Linked DNA regions of Thermus aquaticus. The protein of the gene in region 2 interacts with the protein of the main gene of each other region in a pairwise test. Links are inferred from orthologs where the notes say so. Each region holds a gene or a part of one and is shown on either strand. Other genes may lie near its edges.

Region 1 (11,029 bases), 440 kb from region 2 along the record:
GCTGGTGCACCCCCTTTTCCGCGCGCACGCCCAGGCCGCTGGTGGCGTTCATCTGGGGGTCCAGGTCCACCAAAAGCACCCGCTTGCCCATGCGGCCCAGGTAGGCCGCCAGGTTGATGGCGGTGGTGGTCTTGCCCACCCCCCCTTTCTGGTTGACCACGGCGATGCGGCGCACCTCGCCCTTTAGCATAAGGGTTTTTTCTCGGGAACCCCGGGGCGGCGGGGGTAGGCGGCGGGGGTGGGAACCTCCTTGGCCAGGACCACCAGGGCCCGCTCCTCCTCCAAAAAGGGGAGGCGCAGGGAGCGGACCTCCCTCAGACTACCCCCGAGGAGGCCCAGGGCCTTGGGCAGGGGGGCGAGCTCCTCCGCCACCCTGGGCCCCTTCTGGGCCACCATGACTCCCCCTGGCCCCAAGAAGGGCAGGCCCAGCTCCGCCAGAACGCAGAGGTGGGCCACGGCCCGGGCCGTGACCCGTTGGTAGGCCTCCCGGTGCTCCGGGAGGTGGGCCACCTCCTCGGCCCGGCCCCAGAGGGGAAAGGCCCCTTTTAGCCCCAAAGCGGCCACCACCTCCTCCAGAAAGGCCACCTTCTTCCGGGTGGCGTCCAGGAGGACGACCTCCAGCTCGGGGCGGACGATCTTGAGGGGAAGCCCGGGGAAGCCGGCCCCCGTCCCCAGGTCCAAAACCCGCAAGGGCCCCTCCCAGAGGGGAAGGAGGAGCAGGGTCAGGGAGTCCAGGAAGTGCTTGGCCACCACCTCCCTTTCCGTGCGCAAGGCGGTGAGGCTCACCTTGCGGTTCCCTTCCAGGAGGAGGTCGTAGAGGGTGGAAAAGGCCTTCAGGTGGGGCGAGAGGTCCAGACCCAAGGCCCTGCCCCCTTCTAGAAGAAGCCTCTCACCCTCCGGGCTCAGGCCCACGCTCCCCCCTGTTTCCCGTGAAACACTAGCCCTCCCGCCTCAGGTGGACCAACAGGGCGGTGAGGTCCGAGTCCCGCACCCCGGGCACCCGGGCGGCCTCCGCCAGGGTGCGGGGGCGGAAACGGGAAAGCTTCTCCACCGCCTCGCGCGAAAGCCCCGGGACCCTGGGGTAGTCCAGCCCCTCGGGCAGGCGCAGGGCCTCCAGGTCCCGCATCTTCTCCCGGAGCTTCTCCTGCCTCTCTATGTAGCCGGCGTACTTGGCCCGGATCTCCACCTGCTCCCGCTCCTCCGGGGAAAGGGGGGTGGGGGAGGGGAAGCGCTCCAGAAGGGCCTCGTAGGTGTTCTCGGGCCGCCTCAGCCACTGGAGGCCGCTCACCCCGTCCACCCGCAGGGCCTCGAGGCGCCTAAGCTCGGCCTCCACCCGGGCGTACTTGGCCCGCACCCGCTCCAGGTCCTCCCTGGGCCTCAGGCCCCAGGCCACGGCCAGGGGGACCAGGCGCTCGTCGGCGTTGTCGGCCCGGCAGAGAAGCCTTAGCTCCACCCGGCTGGTCATCATCCGGTAAGGCTCGTCGGTCCCCCGGCCCACCAGGTCGTCCACCATGACCCCGATGTACCCCGTCTCCCGGCCCAGGTGGACCTCGGGCAGTCCAAGGGCGTACCGGGCGGCGTTCAACCCGGCCAGAAGCCCCTGGGCGGCGGCCTCCTCGTACCCCGAAGTGCCGTTCACCTGCCCGGCGCTGAAAAGCCCGGGCAGAAGGCGGGACTGGAGGCCCCGGGTGAGCTCGGTGGGGTCCAGGCTGTCGTACTCCACGGCGTAGGCGTAGCGCTGGATCACCGCCCGGGAGAAGCCGGGAAGGCTTCGCACCATCTCCTCCTGGAGCTCGGGGGGAAGGCTTGAGGAGAAGCCCTGCAGGTAGACCTCGCTGGTGGCAAGGCCGTCGGGCTCCACGAAGAGGAGGTGGCTCTCCTTGTCGGCGAAGCGCACCACCTTGTCCTCAATGGAGGGGCAGTAGCGGGGCCCGATGCCCTGAATGTCCCCGGCGTAGAGGGGGGAAAGGTGCAGGTTCTCCAGGATGAGCCGGTGGGTTCTCCCCGTGGTGCGGGTCTGCCAGGTGGGAAGCCGGTCGGCATAGGGGCCGGGCCTCCCCGTGAAGCTCCCCGGAGGCACCTCGGGGGGGACCAGGCTAAGCTCCGAGAAGTCCACGGAGTCCGCCCGGATCCGGGGCGGGGTCCCGGTCTTGAAGCGGCGCAGGCTGTGCCCCACCGCCCTCAGGCTCTGGGAGAGGAAGCGGGCCGGGGGCTCCCCCTGCCTTCCGGCGGGACGGGACTTCCGCCCGTACCAGACCACTCCGGAGAGGAAGGTCCCCCCCGCCACCACCACCGCCCTAGCGGGGATGCCCCGGCCGTCCACGGTGCGCACCCCAAGGAGCCTTCCCCCCTCCACCCAGAGCGAGGCCACCTCTCCCCGCACCACGGCGATGGGCCTTTCCGACAGGATCTCCTGGGCCTTTAGGGCGTAGAGGTCCCGGTCCACCTGGACCCTAAGGCTCTGCACCGCCGGGCCCTTGGAGCGGTTTAGGACCCGGGTGTGGATGGCGGCGGCGTCCGCCGCCCGTCCCATGAGCCCCCCTAGGGCCACCAGCTCGGCCACCAGCTGGCTCTTCCCCGGCCCCCCCACCGCCGGGTTGCAGGGCATCATGCCGATGCGCTCCGGGTTCACGGTGACCAGGGCCACCCGGACCCCCAGGGCGGCCGCAGCCCAGGCGGCCTCGAGGCCCGCGTGCCCCCCACCCACCACCACCACGTCGTACCCCATCCCGCCCTCCACTTTACCCAAGGCCCTGGCGTAGAATGTTCCCTTGGACGGGGGGTGGCCTTGACGCACGAGGCGGTCTGGCAGCACGTTCTGGAGCACATCCGCCGCAACATCACCGAGGTGGAGTACCACACCTGGTTTGAAAGGATCCGCCCCCTGGGTATCCGGGAGGGGGTTTTGGAGCTGGCGGTGCCCACCTCCTTCGCCCTGGACTGGATCAAGCGGCACTACGCCCCCCTGATCCAGGAGGCTTTAGGCCTCCTGGGGGCCCAGGTACCCCGCTTTGAGCTTTTGGTGGTGCCCGGAGCCGCCCAGCCGGTCCAGGTGGACATCTTCCAGGCCGCCCCCCAGGCCGACCAGGGGAAGTCCAAGCTCAACCCCAAGTACACCTTTGAGAACTTCGTGGTGGGGCCCAACAACAACCTGGCCCACGCCGCGGCCGTGGCCGTGGCCGAGTCGCCCGGCAAGGCCTACAACCCCCTTTTCATCTACGGGGGGGTGGGCCTGGGCAAGACCCACCTCATGCACGCCGTGGGCCACTCGGTGGCCAAGCGCTTCCCCAGCCTCAAGATTGAGTACGTCTCCACCGAAACCTTCACCAACGAGCTCATCAACGCCATCCGCGAGGACCGCATGGCGGAGTTCCGGGAGCGGTACCGCTCTGTGGACCTCCTCCTGGTGGACGACATCCAGTTCATCGCCGGCAAGGAAAGGACGCAGGAGGAGTTCTTCCACACCTTCAACGCCCTCTTTGAGGCCCACAAGCAGATCATCCTCTCCTCCGACCGCCCTCCCAAGGACATCCTCACCCTCGAGGCCCGCCTGAGGAGCCGCTTTGAGTGGGGGCTCATCACCGACATTCAGCCCCCCGATCTGGAGACCCGCATCGCCATCCTGAAGATGAACGCCGAGCAGAGGGGCCTCCGCATCGGCGAGGACGTCCTGGAGTACATCGCCCGCCAGGTCACCTCCAACATCCGCGAGCTGGAGGGGGCCCTGATGCGGGTGGTGGCCTACGCCTCCTTAAACGGCGTGGAGCTCACCCGCCAGGTGGCCGCCAAGGCCCTCTCCGACATCTTCGCTCCCCGGGAGGTAGAGGTGGACCCCCAGGAGATCGTGCGGGCGGTGGCGGAGCACTTCGGCCTCCGCCCGGAGGACCTGGTGGGGGGCGGCCGGCGCAAGGAGGTGGTCCTGCCCCGGCAGATGGCCATGTTCTTGGTGCGGGAACTCACCCGGGCCTCTTTGCCCGAGATCGGCCAGCTCTTTGGGGGCCGGGACCACACCACGGTGCTCTACGCCATCCAAAAGGTTCAGGAGCTCTCGGAAAGCGACCGGGAGGTCCAGGCCATCCTGCGCGCCCTCAGGGAGAAGGTGGGGTGAGGCCTGTGGATAACCTGTGGATAACCCTGTGGATAACCCGGCCCAACCTGTGGATAACCCTGTGGACAACCTGTGGAAAACTGGGGGGTCCTCGAGGCCTGTGGATAACCCGCCACTTATCCACACCTTATCCACAGGCCAAGCCCGGTTTTCCACAGGAGTTATCCACAGGCCCTTTGCCCTCCAGGAGGGCTTTTTCCTCCCTTTATCCACATATCCACAGGCCCTATTACTACTACGGCTATTCTTTTAAGATCTTTAAAAGAGCCTTTAGTAACAGTAAAAGAAGGAGGACCCCAAAATGCGCGTAACCCTTCCCAAAAACCTGTTGGCCGAGAGGATCGCCCTCCTGGAACGGGTCATCCCCTCTAGAAGCTCCAACCCCCTTCTTACCTACCTGGGCCTGGCGGCCGAAAAGGACGCCCTGGTCCTTTTCGGCAGCAACGGCGAGGTGGACCTGGAGGTGCGCCTTCCCGCCCAGCTGGAGGGCGAAGGGCGGTACCTGATCCCCTCTCAGCCCTTCTTCCAGCTGGTGCGAAGCCTTCCCGGCGAGACGGTGGAGCTCAGCCTGGGAAGCGAGCTGGCCCTGGCCTCGGGGCGCTTCACCACCCGGCTGGCCCTGGCCCCCATGGAGGGCTACCCCGAGCTCCTCTTCCCCGACCTAGAGGGTGGGGAGGAGGCCTTCACCCAGCGGGCCCAGTTCCTGGCGGAGGAGCTTCAGCGGGCCCTTTCCCAGGTGCGCTACGCCGCTAGCAACGAGGAGTACCGGGCCATCTTCCGGGGGGTGCAGCTGGAGTTCTCCGACCGGGGCTTCCGGGCCGTGGCCTCGGATGGCTACCGCCTGGCCCTCTTTGACCTGGAGAGGCCCCAGCCCTTCACCAAGAAGGCCGTGGTCCCGGCCAGGAGCGTGGACGAGCTGGTGCGGGTCCTGAGGAGCGCCGAGGGCGAGGTGGTCCTGGCCCTGGGGCCCGGCACCCTGGGCCTGGCGGTGCGGCAGGAGGAGGGGGCCTTGCGCATGGCAGTGCGGCTCATGGAGGGGGAGTTTCCCGACTACGAGCGGGTGATCCCCAAGGAGTTCCCCCTCAAAGCGGCCTTGGACGTGGAACCCTTCCGGGAGGCCCTGAAGCGGGTCTCGGTCCTGGCCGACAAGCAGAACCATCGGGTGGACCTCTTCCTGGAGGAGGGGCGGGTCCTCCTTTCCGCCGAGGGGGACTACGGCAAGGGGCAGGAGGAGATTTTCGTTTCCCTGGAGGGGGCTCCTATGAGCCTGGCCTACAACGCCCGCTACCTCCTCGAGGCCCTGGCCCCCCTTTCGGGCCGGGCGGAGCTGGGCTTCTCGGGGCCCACCAGCCCCACCCTGGTGCGCCCCCTGGAGGAGGGGGGCTACCAGGCGGTGGTGGTGCCCCTCCGGGTGTAAGCTAGAGGACGGGTGGAGGAAGCGTTTCCAGTTGCTTCCTCCCATGAGGGAGGTTGCCATGACCACGATTGTGAGCGTGAGGGCGCGGGAAGTCCTGGACTCCCGGGGCTTTCCCACGGTAGAGGCCGAGGTGGAGCTGGAAGGGGGGGTGAGGGGCCGGGCCATGGTTCCCTCCGGGGCCTCCACCGGCACCCACGAGGCCCTGGAGCTTAGGGACGGAGGCCGGCGCTATCTGGGCAAGGGCGTGCGCCGGGCGGTAGAGAACATCCTGGAGCGCATCGCTCCCGAGCTCATCGGCCGGGATGCCCTGGACCAGGAGGGGGTGGACCGCGCCATGCTGGAGCTGGACGGCACCCCCAACAAGGCCAATCTGGGGGCCAACGCCATCCTGGCCGTTTCCCTGGCCACGGCCCGGGCGGCGGCCGAGGCCTTGGGGCTTCCCCTTTACCGCTACCTAGGGGGCGTGCAGGGGGTGGTCCTCCCGGTGCCCCTCATGAACGTCATCAACGGGGGCAAGCACGCCGACAACCGGGTGGACTTCCAGGAGTTCATGCTGGTGCCGGCCGGGGCGGAAAGCTTCCGGGAGGCCCTGAGGATCGGGGCCGAGGTCTTCCACCACCTCAAGGGGGTTCTGAAGGAGAGGGGCTACAGCACCAACGTGGGCGATGAGGGCGGTTTCGCCCCGGACCTCAAGAGCAACGAGGAGGCGGTGGAGCTCCTCCTCATGGCCATTGAGCGGGCGGGCTACACCCCGGGCCAGGAGGTCTCCCTGGCCCTGGACCCCGCCATGAGCGAGCTCTACCGGGACGGCAGGTACCACCTGGAGGGGGAGGGGAAGGTCCTGACCTCCGAGGAGATGGTGGCCTTCTGGGAGGCCTGGGTGGAGAAGTACCCCATCCGCTCCCTCGAGGACGGGCTGGCCGAGGACGACTGGGAGGGCTGGCGCCTCCTCACCGAGCGTCTTGGGGGCAAGGTGCAGCTGGTGGGGGACGACCTCTTCGTCACCAACCCCGAGAGGCTCAAGCGGGGGATTGAGGCCGGGGTGGCCAACGCCATCCTGGTGAAGGTGAACCAGATCGGCACCCTCTCCGAGACCCTCGAGGCCATCCGCCTGGCCCAGCGGGCCGGCTACCGGGCGGTCATCAGCCACCGCTCGGGGGAGACGGAAGACAGCTTCATCGCCGATCTGGCGGTGGCGGTCAACGCCGGCCAGATCAAGACGGGCTCGCTTTCCCGCTCCGACCGTCTGGCCAAGTACAACCAGCTTCTGCGCATAGAGGAGGAGCTGGGACCGGCGGCCCGCTTCCTGGGTTATGGGGCCTTTTAAGCGCACCAAGATCGTGGCCACCCTGGGCCCGGCCACGGACTCCCTAGAGGCCATCCGCGCCCTGGCCGAGGCGGGGGCGGACGTCTTCCGGATGAACTTCAGCCACGGGGCTCCCGAGGACCACAAGCGGCGGGCAGCCTGGGTGCGGCAGGTCTCCGAGGAGCTAGGCCGGACCCTGGCCCTCCTTCAGGACCTCCAGGGGCCCAAGATCCGCATCGGCCGCTTCAAGGAGGGCCGGGTGGAGCTAAAGCCCGGCCAGCCCTTCGTCCTCACCCGCGTTCCCCTCGAGGGGGACGAGACCCGGGTTTCCCTTACCTACCGGGGCCTGCCCGATGACGTGGTGCCAGGCCAGGTCCTCCTCCTGGACGACGGGCGGATCCGCCTCCGGGTGGAGCGGGTGGTGGGGGACGAGATCCACACCGTGGTGGAGGTGGGGGGGGTCCTTTCCGACAACAAGGGCATCAACGTCCCCGGGGCCGACCTCTCCATCCCCGCCCTCTCGGAGAAGGACATCCAGGACCTGGCCCTGGGGGCGGAGATCGGCGTGGACTGGGTGGCCGTCTCCTTCGTGCGCACCCGGGACGACCTTCTTCTCGCCCGCCACTACCTGGCCCGCTACGGCTCCCGCGCCCGCCTCATGGCCAAGATTGAGAAGCCCTCGGCGGTGGAGCGGTTTGAGGAGATCCTGGAGGAGGCGGACGGCATCATGGTGGCCCGGGGGGACCTGGGGGTGGAGATGCCCCTGGAGGAGGTCCCCATCGTGCAAAAGCGCATCATCCTCCGGTGCATCGCCGCCGGAAAGCCCGTGATCACCGCCACCCAGATGCTGGAGTCCATGGTGCAAAACCCAAGACCCACCCGGGCCGAGGCCTCCGACGTGGCCAACGCCATCTTTGACGGCACCGACGCCGTGATGCTCTCCGCCGAGACCGCCGCCGGCAAGTACCCGGTGGAGGCGGTGGCCATGATGGCCCGGATAGCCAGGACGGTGGAGGCCTCCCCGGAGTTTATCCAGAAGCTCAACGTCCTGAGGCCCGCCCCCACGCCCACCACCCAGGACGCCATCGCCCAGGCCGCCGACGACATTGTGGAGGCGGTGGGGGCCAGGGCCATCGTGGTCTTCACCGCCACCGGGGGCTCCGCCCGGCGCATCGCCCGCACCAGGCCCCAGGTGCCCATCCTGGCCCTGACCCCAAACCCCGAGGTCCGCAACCAGCTGGCCTTGGTCTGGGGCGTGATTCCCCACCTGGCCCCCGACCCCCGGGACACCGACGACATGGTGCGCCTGGCCCTCGAGGCCGTGAAGGCCCTGGGCCTGGCCCAGGTGGGGGAGCGGGTGGTCATCGCCGCCGGGGTGCCCTTCGGCGTGCGGGGCACCACCAACCTCATCCGGGTGGAGCGGGTGGCCTAAGTACCCCACCGCGGCTTTTGCCGCGGTGGGGGCCCCAGAAAAGCCCTTCCACACCCCCGACTTTTGGCACCCCGTGTTGCGAAACCAAAGTGCGGGCACTTAATACCACCCCTTGCTGGCGCAAGCCAGCATGGGGCCCCGGCAAGGGGTATAGAGGGCCCGGGGCCCCAAAGGGGCCCCGGAGGGAGGGAGTGGACCGGTCTACTTGACCGGGGGACGGGACTTGAGCACGTCCTGTGGGGAGAGGGCCTTGGCCCTGGCCGCCTTGACCTCGGCGGCGGTGATGGGCTTGGCCTTAGACTTGGCGAAGGTGGTGAGGACGTAGTTGAGGACGTCGGCCACTTCCTGGTCCTTGAGCTGGCGGAAGGGGGGCATCACGCCGTTATAGGTCTTGCCCTCCACGGTCAGGGGGCCCTGCAGGCCGTAAAGGACCACCCGGACCAGGTACTCCCGCCCCCCCTTGGCCTGGACCACCTTGTCCAGGTGGGTAAGGGGTGGGAAAACGCCAGGGATGCCTTGGCCGTTCGCCTGGTGGCAGCTTTGGCAATGGGCGGAGTAGAGTTTGGCCCCAGGACTTTGGGCCAGGGCCAAGAGTCCCAGGAAACCCAAAAGGGGCAGAAGGCGCTTCATGGTTTCATAGTACGCCGGGGCCTCCCTCTCAGGCCAGGGGCATTTGTCCTGGGGTGTGGGCGCACCGGGGATCGGCGGCCAGGTAATCCCCGGTCTCGGCCCAGGCCCGGGCCCGGCTTCCCCCGCGGATCTCCCGGTACTCGCACAGGCCGCATTTCCCCTTGAGGAGCGCCTTGTTGCGGAGCTCCTGGAAAAGGGGCTTTCCCGGTAGATTTCCAAAAGGGGGCGTTCCCGCACGTTTCCGGCCGACAGGGGCAGGAAGCCCGAGGGATAGACCTCCCCCGTGGAGGAGACGAAGACAAAGCCGAATCCGTCGGAGAGGTGGATCCCCCGCCCCTCCCCCACCAAAGCCCCATCCTCCCCACCCTCCTTCCGCCTGCGCTCCAGGGCCACCCGGCGGAACATGGGGCCCTCGGTGGTGCGCACCTTGAAGGGGTAGCGGCGGGATAGGTCGTAGAGGAGGGGCATGACCTCCTCGTACTCCTGCGGCGAAAGCTGGTCCAAAAGGGCTCCCCGGCCTACGGGGACCAGGAAGAAGACCTCCCAGGTGGCTACCCCCTTGGCCGCCAGGATCTCGGCGATGCCGGGAAGTTCCCGCCAGGTGCGCTGGGACACCGTGGTGTTGACCTGGGTCATCAGGCCCACCTCCCGGGCCCAGTCCAGGGCCTTCAGGGCCAGGGCGAAGGTGCCCTCCACCCCCCGGAAGCCGTCGTGGGCCTCGGGGTTCGCCCCATCCAGGGAGATGGCCATCTGGTGGACCCCTAAGGCCTTAAAGCGGGCCACCACCTCCCGGGTGAGGCGGGGGGTCACGGCGGGGGTTTTCCTCTATACCCCCAGTCTAAGGGCCAGGGCCTCCACCCTAGCCCGGTCCAGGGGCCCCCCGTGGCCCAGATAGACCCACTCCGCCTCCAGGTCCAGGATCTTGCGCACCGTGCGCCGAGCCAGCTCGTGGTCCTCGTTGATGAACCTGGGGGGAAGGCCCCCGCCCCTCAGGGCGTCCCCCGCCAGGAGGACCTTTTCCCGGTAAAGGCCCACCTGGCCCAGGGTGTGGCCGGGCAGGGCCACCACCCGCCAGCCATGGACCTCTTCCCCTTCCTCCACGGGCACCAAGGCCTCCTTGGGGATGGGCGGGCCCAGGTTGGCCAGGGCCTTGCCCAAAAGGGGGATGGGCAGGGGCGGGCGGGGTCTTTCCCCGGTCAGGTAGGGCCACTCCCTGGGGTGGGCCAGGACGGGGAGGCCAAAGCGCTCCCAGAGGGCTCTAGCCCCGCCGCTATGGTCCAGGTGGTGGTGGGTGAGGAAGAGGAGCCGGGGCGGGGTCTTGAGGAGGGCAAGAAGCCTCCTGGCCTCCCAAGGGAGGCCCGCGTCCACCAGGAAGTAACCCTCCTCCAGGGGGACGCGGTAGAGGTTGGCGGCGAAGCGCAGGACCTCAGGCCCGCTCACGGACCCGCTCCACCCCCATCTCCTCCAGAGCCTTGCGGATGCCCTCCGGGTCTATCCCCGCCTGGCGGTGGAGGCTCGGGATGGGCCCGTGCTCCAGGAAGCGGTCGGGAAGGCCCAGGACCCGGACCTCGGGCCTCAGGCCCATCTCGTTCAGGGCCTCCAGGACGGCGCTCCCGAAGCCGCCCATCTTCTGGTGGTCCTCCACGGTGAGGAGCTTGTAGCGGGAAAGCTTCCTTAGCATCTCCCGGTCCAGGGGCTTGAGGAAGCGGGCGTTCACCACGCCCACCCTGGGGTCGTCCCCGGCGGCCTCGAGGGCGTACCTCAGGGTCTTGCCGAAGGCCAGGATGTAGACCTCCGTCCCCTCCTTAAGGACCTCCCAGGTACCCCAGGCGATCTCCGGCCAGAGGCCCTCCTCCACCCGCTCCACGTTGTCCCGAGGGTAGCGGATGGCCACGGGGCCCCCGACCTCCAGGGCCTTCTTGAGCATGGCCCGAAGCTCCAGGGCGTCCTTGGGGGCGGCGATCTGGAAGTTGGGAATCGTCCTCAGGTAGGCGATGTCAAAGACCCCGTGGTGGGTGGGCCCGTCCGCCCCCACCACCCCGGCCCGGTCTATGGCGAAGACCACCGGCAGGTTCTCTATGGCCACGTCGTGGATGGCCTGGTCGTAGGCCCTTTGGAGGAAGGTGGAGTAGATGG
Region 2 (10,988 bases):
GGCCAGGACCCGCTCGTCCTCCAGGAAGAGGCGGCTGGCCCTCAGGAGGGCCTCGGGGTCCAGGAGGCTGTCGGCATCCACCCCGCAGAAGAGGGGATAGCGGGCGAAGTTGAGCCCGGCGTTCAGGGCGTCCGCCTTGCCGCCGTTCTCCTTGTCCACCACCAGGAGGTTGGGGTAGGTGAGGGAGCGGTAGACCCCGCGGATGGGCTTGGTGGGAAGGGCCCTCTTGAAGACCCAGTCCACCCGGACCAGGCGGAAGGCCTCCTTGAGGACCTCGAGGGTCCGGTCCCTGGGACCGTCGCAGACCACGATGACCTCAAACTCCGGGTAGCGGAGGGCGAGGAAGGACCTCACCGAGGCGGCGATGGTCTTCTCCTCGTTGTAGGTGGGGACCAGGATGGAAACGGGCAGGTAGGCCTCCCGCTCCAGGAGGTCCTTGAGGGAAAGCTCCGAAAGCTCCCGGGCGTAGCGGGCCACCATCCGGAGGCCAAAGAGGGCGAAGGTGGCGTAGAGGAGGTTAAGGACGGCGAAATAGTAGAGAACCAAGAACTGATAGGCGTAAAGAAGCCAGGCTAGGAGTTCCATGCCACCTCCCGAAGCACCTGGGCGGCCATGGCCCGGCCGTAGGGGTCAGGGTGGGCCTCGCCCGCTTTCCGCAAAAGCTCCAGGTCCAAAGAGGCCAGGGCCTCCGCCGCCGCCCGGCGCACGTAAAAGGAAGGGTCCTTGAGGGCCTCCCAGAGGGCCCTTCGGGCCAGGTTTCGGGGAAGAAGCGGAAGGAGGCGGGCCGCATGGACCCTCAAGAACTCCTCCTCCCTCCGCAAAAGCCCCAGGACCACGTCCTCGTACCCCACGGGAGGGTAGCCGAGCCGGGCCAGGGCCCTGAGGGCCGCCGCCTGAACCTCGGGGTCCTCCGCCTCCAAAAAGGGCAGGACCCTCTCCGCCAGGCCGTGGAGGTGGAGGCGGCCGATGGCCTCCAGAGCCGCCCAGACCTCCCCCCTTCCCCCCTTTTCCAGGAAAAGGGCCACCACGGGCTCCGCCCGGTCCTCCAGGAGAAGGAGGACTTCCAAAAGGGCCCCTTTAGGAAGCCCCGCCTTCAGGAGGGCCTCTCCCAGGTGCAAGACCCCTTTCCCCTGGGCGGCCCTGGCGGCGGCCCGGGCCGCCGCCAGGCGGAGAACGGGGTCCTGGTGCTCCAGGTAGGGCAGGATGGCCTCCAGGGTCTCGGGAAGCCGGGCCAGGCCCAAAGCCTCCAGGGCCTCCAGCCTCACGGGGCGGGAAGCCCACCGGGACTTAAGGCGAAAGGCCCAGGGCGGGCGGCCCTTCCTGAGCCACCGGGCCACCTTTTCCCCCATCTCCCCCTTCAGCATCTCCCGCAGGTGCAGAAGGGCTTCCAGGGCGGGCTCCGGCCAGGGAGGAGGCGGGGGCTCCGTCCCAGAAAAGAGGGCCTCGGTGAAGGCGGAAAGGTAGCGCTCGTAAAGGGCCTTGTCCCGGGCCTCCTTGAGGGCGGTGTAGGCGTGGTAGACGAGGATGTAGGCCCCGAGGACCACGAGGGCCAAGGCGGTGAGGAAGAGGGCCCGCAGGAGGTGAAGCCTGGCCATAGGATAGTCAAAGGCTCCCAGAAGCCGCCCTGAGAACACCCAGACAAGCCCACCCAGGGCCAGGGCCTCGAGGGCCACCACCAGGAAGACCAAAAGGGCGTAAAGGCGCTCACCCCTGCGCCACATACCTTTCCAGCCTGAGGACCAGCTCCTGGGGGCTAAAGGGCTTGGTGAGGTAGTCCTGGGCCCCCAGGCGCATGGCCTCCAGGATGGTCCTCTCCTGCTTCAGGCCGGAGAGGATGATCACCGGGGTCGCCCGGCCCAGGTCCTGGCGCAGGTGGCGGAGGAGGTCCAGGCCAAACCCGCCGGGCAGGTTCAGGTCCAGGACGATCGCGTCCCAGGGCTCGGCCAGCTTCGCCTTGGCCGTGGGGAAGTCCCTGGCCAGGTGGACCTGATGGCCCGCCCGGGAGAGGGCCATCTCCAGGACCCGGGCCACCGCAGGGTCGTCCTCCACCAAAAGAACCCTCATGCCACTTCCTATCCCCAGGATAAGAAGGGGATGTCAAAGCCTTGTGAAAGGCTCACTCGCCTACCTCACGCAAAAAGCGCTCCACCTCGGGGTCCGGGTTAGCCCTGAGCTCTTCCCTGAGAAGCCTCCGGGCCTCCTCCTTCTTCCCCTGCTCCAGAAGGGCCTTGGCCAGGGTGAAGCGGCCCAGGGGGTAGTCGGGCTTGACCGCCAGGACCCCTCGGGCCAGGAGCTCGGCCTCCTTGGCCCGGCCCAGGGCCAGGACCACCTCCGCCAGGCCCCAGCGGGCGTCCAGGTTCCCGGGGTCCTGGGCCAGGACCTGGCGGTAGCCCGCCTCCGCCTCGCCGTAGCGCCCCATGTGGTAGAGGAGCCGGGCGTAGCGCACCCGGATGTCGGGGCTGTCCAGGAGGGCCAGGGCCTTCTCGTAAAGGGGCTTGGCCTCAGCGTGGCGGCCCTGGAGGTAGAGGGCGAAGGCGAGCTCCCCAATCGCCTCGGCGTCGTCGGGGAAGGCCGCGACCGCCCGCCTCAGATAGGCCTCGGCCCCCACGGGGTCCTGGGGGAGGTGTTTTTTGCCCCCGTAAAAGCTCCTCCGCTCCCGGAAGGGGAGGGGGTCGGAGGGGAAGCCCTCGAGGCCCACCTGGTCCAGGGCCATGACCCGCACCTGGCTCACCCGGTCGGCCATGGGGGCGTAGGTGAAGGTGGGCCCCGCCGCCTTGGCCGAGAGGACCACGGCCTCGCCGCTTTGCACCTCCACCCGGAAGCCCCTGGCCCCTTCCGGCCCCAGGAAGCGGAAGACCACCTCCCCCGAGGGGCCGTAGGCCGCCCGCACCAGGGGAGCGGAGAGGAGCTTCCGCCTCACCCCCGTGCCCAGGACCGCCCCCTCCCCGCCGGAAAGCGCCTCGACCCCCAGGGCCACCCGGCCCCGGTAGAGGGAGACCCGCCCCCTCTCCTCCCGGGAGAGGCGGAGGTGGGTGCCCGTGGGCCGCACCTCCCCTTCCGGGGTGGAGAGGGCGAGGGGAATGGCCGCCTCCCGCACCACCTCCACGCTGCCCGCCTCCAGGGCCACCCGCACCCGCTCTCCCCCGCCCCAGAAGCTCCGCCACCGCCTGGCCTCCCCCCGGGCCTCGGGGCTGAAGGCAAGCTCCAACCCCCCAAGGCGCACCACCTCTCCGGCGGGCACCTCCCCAAAGGCCTTGGAGCCCAGGGGGGCCGGGTAGAGGGGAAGGCGAGCCAGGGCGATGAGGGCGAGCAGGAGGAGGAGAAGCCGCCCCACCGGGGCCCTCTGGCCCGGCCTGGGCCGGGGTAGGAGGAGGAGGAAGGTGCTCCCCCGGCCCAGGCGGCTTTTTAGGCGCACCTCGCCCCCGTGGGCCTCGAGGACCCGCTTCACCAGGGCGAGCCCCAGGCCCGTCCCCTCCACCTCCCCCCGGGTGGAGGCCCGGTAGAAGGGCTCAAAGACCTTGTCCTGCTCCTCCTTGGGGATGCCGGGGCCGGTGTCGGCCACGGCGATGCCGTAGCGGTCCCGGCCCAGAAGGAGGCGCACCGCCACCCGCCCCCCTTCCGGCGTGTACTTGACGGCGTTGGAGAGAACGTTCAAGACCGCCTGGTAGAGCCAGTCCCGGTCCCCGTAGACCCAGGCCTCCCCCCGGGGCAGGGTGAGGCGGAGGGCGATCCGCTTCCTGCGGGCCAGGGGGCGCACCTCCTCCGCCGCCTGCTGGAGGAGCGCCTTCAGGTCCACGCGCTCCACCTTGAGGCGGACCCCCTGGCCCAGCTTCAGGTAGTCCTGGGCCTTTTGTAGAAGCTCCTGGATGCGCCGGGCGCTCTTCTCGGCGATCTGGAGAAGCTCCTTGGCCTCCTCGGGAAGCCCCTCGGTCTCCAGGGCCAGCTCCAAGGCCCCCAGGACGCTCATGAGGGGGTTCTTGATCTCGTGGAGGAGAAGCCTAAGAAGCCTCGCCGTCTCGTCCTGGGCCCGGAGAAGGGCGAGCTCCCGCTCCCTCAGGGCCAAAACCTCCCGGAAGGCGCCCAGGAGGAGGGCCAAGGCCTCCCGCACCTCCCGGCCCGGGGGCCTTTGGCCCTCCCAGTAGAGGGCCAGCCCCCCCTCCTCCAGAAGCTTCTCCCCCCGCACCGGGCCCTCGGGCAGAACCTGCCCCCGGTAGACGAGCCGCACGGGGTAGCGGGCGAGGAGGTCCGCCAAGAAGGCCAGGTCCGAGGGGGGAGCCTGGAGCATCGCCTTCAGCCTAGGGCCTGGGTGTGAAAACCCTGTGATTAGGGCTTGGGAGCCATGACCACCAGGAGGAGGGCAGGACTTGCGGACTCGTTCCTGACCCCATGCACCTCCCCCGCCGGGGCCAAGGCAGCCATGCCCGGGACCAGAAGGGCCTCCTCCTCCCCCACCTGGACCACCACCTCGCCCTCCAAGACGTAGTAGACCTTGTCCGAGCCCGCATGGGCGTGGGCCTTCTGGGCCTGGCCCGGGAGGAGGGCGTAGAGGTCAAAGAATATCTTCTCGGACTGGAAGACGGGGATCTTCAAAAGCTTCTCCTCGGAGAAGCGGGCGAGCTTTTTTAAATCGCGGATCTCCACGCCCCCAGTCTACTTGACGCAGGGCCTTAAGGAGGCTAGACTAGCTTTTGCGCGCCGGGGAGTAGCGCAGCCTGGTAGCGCACACGCTTGGGGTGCGTGTGGTCGTCGGTTCAAATCCGGCCTCCCCGACCAAGAACCCCGCCCCCTAGGGGGCGGGGCCTTGGCTTTTTGGGCCTACATCTGGCCGGTGACCCTTTTCAGGACCTCCTTTAGGGCTTTCAGGTTCTCCCTTACCGGCTTGTCGTTGAAGAGGGCGCTTCCCACCACGGCCACGTCGGCGCCCGCCAGGTAAACCTCCCCCACCGTGGTCTGGTTAACCCCCCCGTCCACCTCAATGAGGCAGGCGGGGTTCAGGGCGTCCCGCATGGCCTTGAGCCGCCTAAGCCTCTCCGTGGACTGGGGAATGTACTTTTGCCCGCCAAACCCTGGGTTCACGCTCATGAGGAGGGCCAGGTCCAGCTCGGGCAGGAGGGCCTCAAAGGCGGAGAGAGGGGTGGCGGGGTTGATGGCCAATCCCGCCTTCTTCCCCAGCTCCTTCACCTTCTGCACCGCCCGATGGGCGTGGGGCGTGGCCTCAAAGTGGACGGTGATCACATCGGCCCCCGCCCGGGCGAAGTCCTCCAGGTAGCGCTCCGGGTTGACGATCATGAGGTGAACGTCCAAAGGGAGCCTGGTCACCCGGCGCACCGCCTCCACCAGGATGGGGCCGAAGGTGAGGTTGGGGACGAAAACCCCGTCCATCACGTCCAGGTGAATCCAGTCCACCCCGGCCGCCTCCGCCTCCCCGATCACCTCCTTAAGCCGGGATAGATCCGCCGTGAGGATGGAGGGAGCAAAGCGCACGGCCCCACTATACCCCGCGCACCATGCGGTACGCCCAGGCCAGGGCCAGAACCATGAGGGAAAGGAGGAGGAGCTCCGCCAAGACCGCCTGGAACCCCGGGTGGTCCAGGGAAAAGGGGTATTTCTGCAACCCCTCTGCGGTGATCACCAGGATCCTCCGCACCCCGGCGATGATGCCGATAACCAAGAATGGCTCCACCTGGAGCTGCCCCTCGCGGGCAAAGCGGATCAGGGTGTAGAGGATCTCCGCCATCATCAGGGCCAGGAGGACCCGATCCAAGAGGAAGATGGGAAGGCTGGCCCCTTTCCCGAGGCGCAGGAGCTCCATCCCCTCAAACACGGCGGCCACCATCAAGTAGGCCGCCCCCAGGACCACCAGGAGACCCGCGAAGGCGTAGATGACCGCCTCCACCCGGGGAAACAGCCGGAAAAGATACTCCATGGGAATAGCCTAGCGGGGGCCGTCCTCCTCTCCCACAGGGGGGAAGCGGTGTGCCTACACAAGGAGGGAGAGCAGGGCCTCCGCCACCCTCTCCGGGGTGAAGCCCAACCGCTCGTAGACCTCGAGGTAGGGGGCGCTGGCCCCGAAGCGGTCCAGGCCCACCACCTTGTGGGCGTAGCGCTCCCAGCCCAGGCTGGCCCCGGCCTCCACGGCCACCGTGGGCAGGCCCGGGGGAAGGACCTCCTTGCGGTAGGCCTCGGGCTGGGCGGCGAAGAGCTCCAAGGAGGGCAGGCTCACCCCCCGCACCCGCCTGCCCCTTTCCCCTAGGAGGGCCCGGGCCTTCAGGGCCAGGTGGACCTCGCTCCCCGTGGCCACGATCACCCCTTCGGGCTCCTCCGCGTCTTCCAGGACGTACCCGCCCTTAAGAAGCCCCTTGGCCTTCTCCGGGGGGAGGAGGGGCACGGCCTGCCGGGTGAGGACGATGGCCGTGGGGCCCTCCTTGCGCCTCAGGGCCACCTGCCAGGCGTAGAAGGTCTCGTAGGCGTCGGCGGGCCGGATGACCCAGAGGTTGGGTATGGCCCGCAGGCTCATGAGGTGCTCCACGGGCTGGTGGGTGGGGCCGTCCTCCCCCAGGGCGATGGAGTCGTGGGTGTAGACGAAGATCGTGGGCGTGCCCATGAGGGCCGCCAAGCGGACGGCGGGGCGCATGTAGTCGGAGAAAACCAAGAAGGTGCCCCCGTAGGCCCGGTACCCCCCGTGGAGGTTCAGGCCGTTCAGGATGGCCCCCATGGCGTGCTCCCGCACGCCGAAGTGAAGGTAGCGCCCCAGGGGGTTTTCCCGGGAGAAGTCCGCCATCCCCTGGGCCTGGGTGTTGTTGGAGGGGGTGAGGTCGGCGCTTCCCCCCAAGAGCTCGGGCATTTTGGGGGCGATGGCGTCCAGGGCCTTGCCGCTGGCAGCCCGGGTGGCGATGGGCTTGTCAAAGGCCGGGGGCTCCTCGGGGAGGGAGGGGAGCTCCCCTTTGAGGCGGCGGGAAAGCTCCTCGTAGAGGTCGGGGAAGGCCTTGGCGTAGGCCTCCATGGCCCTTTCCCAGGCCTCCTGAAGGGCCTTTCCCCTCTTTCGCATGTCCATGTGGCGGTAGACCTCCTCCGGGACCTCAAAGGGGGGGTAGGGCCAGCCCAGGTTTTTCCGGGTGGCCTCCACCGCCTCCGGCCCCAGGGGCTCCCCGTGGGCCTTGTGGGAGTCCTGCTTGGGGGAGCCGTAGCCGATGTGGCTCCGGACGGCGATGAGGCTGGGCCGCTCGTCCAGCTTTGCCAGCTTGATGGCGTGGCGGAGAGCATTTAGGTCGTTTGCGTCCTCCACCCTCAGGGTGTGCCAGCCGTAGGCCCGGTAGCGGGCCAGGACGTCCTCGGTGAAGGCCAGGTCGGTGGGGCCGTCAATGGAGATGCGGTTGTCGTCCCAGAAGACGATGAGCTTGGAAAGCCCCCAGGTCCCTGCCAGAGAGCTGGCCTCTCCCGAGACCCCTTCCATCAGGTCTCCGTCCGAGGCCAGGACGTAGGTGTAGTGGTCCACCACCACGTGGCCGGGGCGGTTGAACTCGGCAGCCAGCTTCCTTTCCGCCAGGGCCATCCCCACGGCGGTGGCGATCCCCTGTCCCAAAGGCCCCGTGGTCACCTCCATCCCCGGCGTGTGGCCGTACTCGGGGTGACCCGGGGTCTTGGAGCCCCACTGGCGGAAGCGCTTGAGCTCCTCCAGGGGAAGGTCGTAGCCCGTGAGGTGGAGGACGGCGTAAAGGAGCATGGAGCCGTGCCCAGCGGAGAGGACGAAGCGGTCCCGGTTGGGCCAGGCGGGGTCCAGGGGGTTGTGGCGCAGGACCTCCCGGTAGAGGAGGTAGGCCAGGGGGGCCATGGCCATGGGCATGCCCGGATGGCCGCTCTTGGCCTTTTCCACGGCGTCTATGGCCAGGAAGCGGATGGCGTTCACCGAAAGGGTGGCGAGGTCTTTGGTCTCGGTCATGGTTCCCTCCAGGCTACGAAGGTGTGAGGCCGGGCACAAGGCGGCCTCTCCGGGGCAAACATAAAGCCCCTCTTATGAAAGAGGGCCCTGCCCCGGAGAAAGACTATACGCCTTGCCCAAAGGCGCGCGGGGTGGTAGAATCCCCTAGGTGTGGGCGCCCGTAGCTCAGCAGGATAGAGCGGGGGCTTCCTAAGCCCTAGGTCGGGGGTTCGAATCCCTCCGGGCGCACCAAGCAGGAAACGCTCCGCCCAGGAAAGCCTGGGCGGAGGTCTTTTTGAGTCCCTGGACCCGAGGAGCGTAGCGGCGGTAGAGGTGCAGAAGGGCTTCCTCGTCCCTCCAGGCCACCCGGCGGAGGAGGTGGATGTCCTCTTCGTCCTCGCCCATACCGCAAGGTACTACCCCAAAACCCCTGGGCCTAGATCCCTAAGTGCCCGCACTTTTGTTTCGCAACATGGGGTGCCCGAGTCGGGGCTGTGGAGGGGCTTTTCTGGGGCCCCCACCGCGGCTTTTGCCGCGGTGGGGTACTTAAGCCCGGGGCGCCCCCTAAAAGGACCGGGCCGGGCGGCGGGGGCGGGAGGCGGTCTCCAAAACCCTCTCCACCCGCTTGGCCCGCTCCAGCTTGAGGCCCTGGACCTCGGCCGCCTTGGGCAGGTCCTGAGGGCGGAGGTCCAGGTAGAAGCCTTCCTCGGCCTCGGCGATCTTGCCCACCTCGAGGCCCCGCTCCTTCAAAAGGGCCACCAGCCGGGGCAGGGTGAGCCTCGCCCCCGTGGCCTTCAGGGTGATCCAGCCCTCCTCCCCCGTGAGGAGGCTCCTCTCCTTGGGGGCCCCGCCCAGGATGAGGGCCATGAGGGCGGCCACCACCTCCACCCGACCCTCGGCGAAGAGGCGGCCGGCGAAGTCCAGGTAGAGCTTGTAGTCCTTCTCCGGAACCCGGGCCAGGCGGGCCAGGAGGTGCTGCCACTTGGCCTCGAGGACCTCCTCGGGCGTGGGGGGGTTGACCCGCTTGAAGGGGCGGCCCACAGCCCGCTCCAGCTCGGCCAGCTCCCGCTTCTCCCGGGGGCCGTAGAGGATGACCACCTCCCCGCCCCTGCCCGCCCGCCCCGTGCGCCCGGAGCGGTGCTGGTAGGTCTCGGGCTTGTCGGGAAGCCGGTAGTGGACCACCAGGTCCACCTCGGGGATGTCCAGCCCCCTAGCGGCCACGTCGGTGGCCACGAGAACCCTCACCTCCCCTTCCCGGAAGGCCCGCATGACCCGCTCCCGGTCCGCCTGGGAGAGGTCCCCGTGGATGGCCCGGGCGGCGTGCCCCAGCCGGAGGAGGCCCGCGGCCACCTCCTCGGTCTCAGCCTTGGTCTTGGTGAAGACGATGGCCCGCTTGGGGGCCTTCAAGTAAAGGAGGTCGGAGAGGAGGGCGAGGCGGTCCGTGGGGGCCAGGATGGCCTCCTCCCGGTAGGTGACCCCCTCCTCCTTCACCACGTTGATGACCACCGGGCTTTTCATGTAGCGCTCGGCCAGGCGCCTGGCCCAGGTGGGCAGGGTGGCGGAGAAGAGGAGGGTCTGGCGGGAAGGGGGCGTGGCGGAGAGGATGGCCTCCACCTCCTCCTCAAAGCCCATGGAGAGCATCTCGTCCGCCTCGTCCAAAACGGCGATCTCCACCTCCGAGAGGTCCAAGACCCCCTGGCGCAGGTAGTCCAGGGCCCGGCCCGGGGTGGCCACCACCACGTCGGCCCCCTTCTGGAGCTCCTCCCTTTGCTTGCCGTAGCCCGTGCCCCCGTAGACGGGGACCACCTTCAGGTGCGGGGCCACGGCGGCCATCTCCGAGGCCACCTGGAGGGCCAGCTCGCGGGTGGGCGTGAGGACCAGGGCCCTGGGCTTCCGCCCCCTTTGCCGGCTCGCCTCCAACCTTTGCGCGATGGGCAGGGCGAAGGCCAGGGTCTTGCCGGTGCCGGTGCGGGCCTGGCCGATGAGGTCCTTGCCCTCGAGGGCCAGGGGCAAAGCCGCCGCCTGGATGGGGGTGGGCGCGGTGATGCCCCGCCCGTAGAGGGCTTCCTTGATCTCGTCCTTCAGGGGAAAGTCTTTGAACTCCACTTCTTTTCCTTTCCGGGCCCACCTGCGCCCGAAAAGGGAGGTGACGCCCGTAAACCTGTCCAGTCTAGTGAGCTAGGGCACAAAAGTCAAGGGGATGACCTCCACCTCCTCCCCCTCCCGGGCGTCCTGGTCCGGGGGAAGGACCACCAGGGCGTTGCCGAAGGCCATGGAGCGGAGGACCCCGCTACTCTGGTTCCCGGTGGTGCGCACGCTGGGCCCCTGGGCCAAGGAGAGGACGCCCCGGCGGAAGACCTTTTTACCCTTGGCCCCCTTGAAGGGGGTCTCGGCCCTGGCCTTGAGGGTGCCGTAAGGGGGCTCGGTCCGCTTTAGGAGGCGGAAGAGGAAGGGCCTCCCGTAAAGGAAGAAGGTCACCATACTGGACACCGGGTTTCCGGGAAGGCCCAGGACGGGAAGCCCCCCGAGCCGGGCGAAGAGCAATGGCCCCCCGGGCTGCTGGCGCACCTTCCAGAAGACCACCTCCCCCTTCTCCTCCAGGACCTTCCGCACCACGTCGTACTCCCCCATGGAGACCCCGCCCGAGGTGAGGAGGAGGTCCAGGTGGCCCGCCTCCTCCAGTTTGGCCATCACCGCCTCGGGGCTGTCGGGGACCTTGCCCAGGAGGACGGGCTCCCCGCCGGCCTCGAGGACCAGCCCCAAGAGGCTATAGGCGTTGGAGTTGTAGACCCCCCCGTAGGGTAGGGGCTCCCCGGGCTCCACCACCTCGTCCCCGGTGGAGAGGATGCCCACCCTAGGCCGCCGGTAGACCCGGACCCGGGGGTGGCCCATGGCCGCCGCCAGGCCCAGCCGCCCGGGGGTGAGGAGGTCCCCCCGCCTCAGGTAGACCTCACCCCGCCTAAGGTCGTCCCCCTTGGGCCGGATGTCCTTGGGGGAAGCCGGGGCCAGGAAGAGGACGTACGCCCCCTCCCGCCGGGTGTCCTCCACCCGGATGACGGCGTCCGCCCCC

Evidence for each region.
Region 1: the proteins of rpe (region 2) and eno interact in binary tests that used the Escherichia coli proteins (3 or more experiments, as listed by UniProt). The link is inferred for Thermus aquaticus from one-to-one orthologs.

Annotation. Positions count from the first base shown.
Region 1 is NZ_LHCI01000106.1:516,141-527,169, forward strand. The notes cover bases 4,810-7,717. They hold eno (phosphopyruvate hydratase), read left to right. Parts: upstream 4,810-5,583; coding sequence 5,584-6,852; downstream 6,853-7,717. Other genes in these bases: dnaN (DNA polymerase III subunit beta), read left to right, coding at 4,810-5,525; pyk (pyruvate kinase), read left to right, coding at 6,839-7,717. Also shown: BVI061214_RS03755 (ParA family protein), read right to left, coding at 1-190; 16S rRNA (guanine(527)-N(7))-methyltransferase RsmG, read right to left, coding at 184-912; tRNA uridine-5-carboxymethylaminomethyl(34) synthesis enzyme MnmG, read right to left, coding at 938-2,740; chromosomal replication initiator protein DnaA, read left to right, coding at 2,789-4,108; more of dnaN, read left to right, coding at 4,410-4,809; more of pyk, read left to right, coding at 7,718-8,263; BVI061214_RS03790 (c-type cytochrome), read right to left, coding at 8,465-8,893; BVI061214_RS03795 (MBL fold metallo-hydrolase), read right to left, coding at 9,719-10,333; dxs (1-deoxy-D-xylulose-5-phosphate synthase), read right to left, coding at 10,320-11,029. UniProt on the Escherichia coli protein: Catalyzes the reversible conversion of 2-phosphoglycerate (2-PG) into phosphoenolpyruvate (PEP). It is essential for the degradation of carbohydrates via glycolysis.
Region 2 is NZ_LHCI01000106.1:80,584-91,571, forward strand. What follows is about bases 3,651-6,517. They hold rpe (ribulose-phosphate 3-epimerase), read right to left. Parts: upstream 5,485-6,517; coding sequence 4,816-5,484; downstream 3,651-4,815. Other genes in these bases: BVI061214_RS01405 (ATP-binding protein), read right to left, coding at 3,651-4,285; BVI061214_RS01410 (cupin domain-containing protein), read right to left, coding at 4,324-4,641; BVI061214_RS01425 (phosphate-starvation-inducible PsiE family protein), read right to left, coding at 5,492-5,926; tkt (transketolase), read right to left, coding at 5,981-6,517. Outside these bases: BVI061214_RS01390 (glycosyltransferase family 2 protein), read right to left, coding at 1-585; BVI061214_RS13995 (HEAT repeat domain-containing protein), read right to left, coding at 573-1,721; BVI061214_RS01400 (response regulator transcription factor), read right to left, coding at 1,705-2,064; more of BVI061214_RS01405, read right to left, coding at 2,117-3,650; more of tkt, read right to left, coding at 6,518-7,939; BVI061214_RS01440 (DEAD/DEAH box helicase), read right to left, coding at 8,483-10,024; BVI061214_RS01445 (molybdopterin molybdotransferase MoeA), read right to left, coding at 10,097-10,988. UniProt on the Escherichia coli protein: Catalyzes the reversible epimerization of D-ribulose 5-phosphate to D-xylulose 5-phosphate.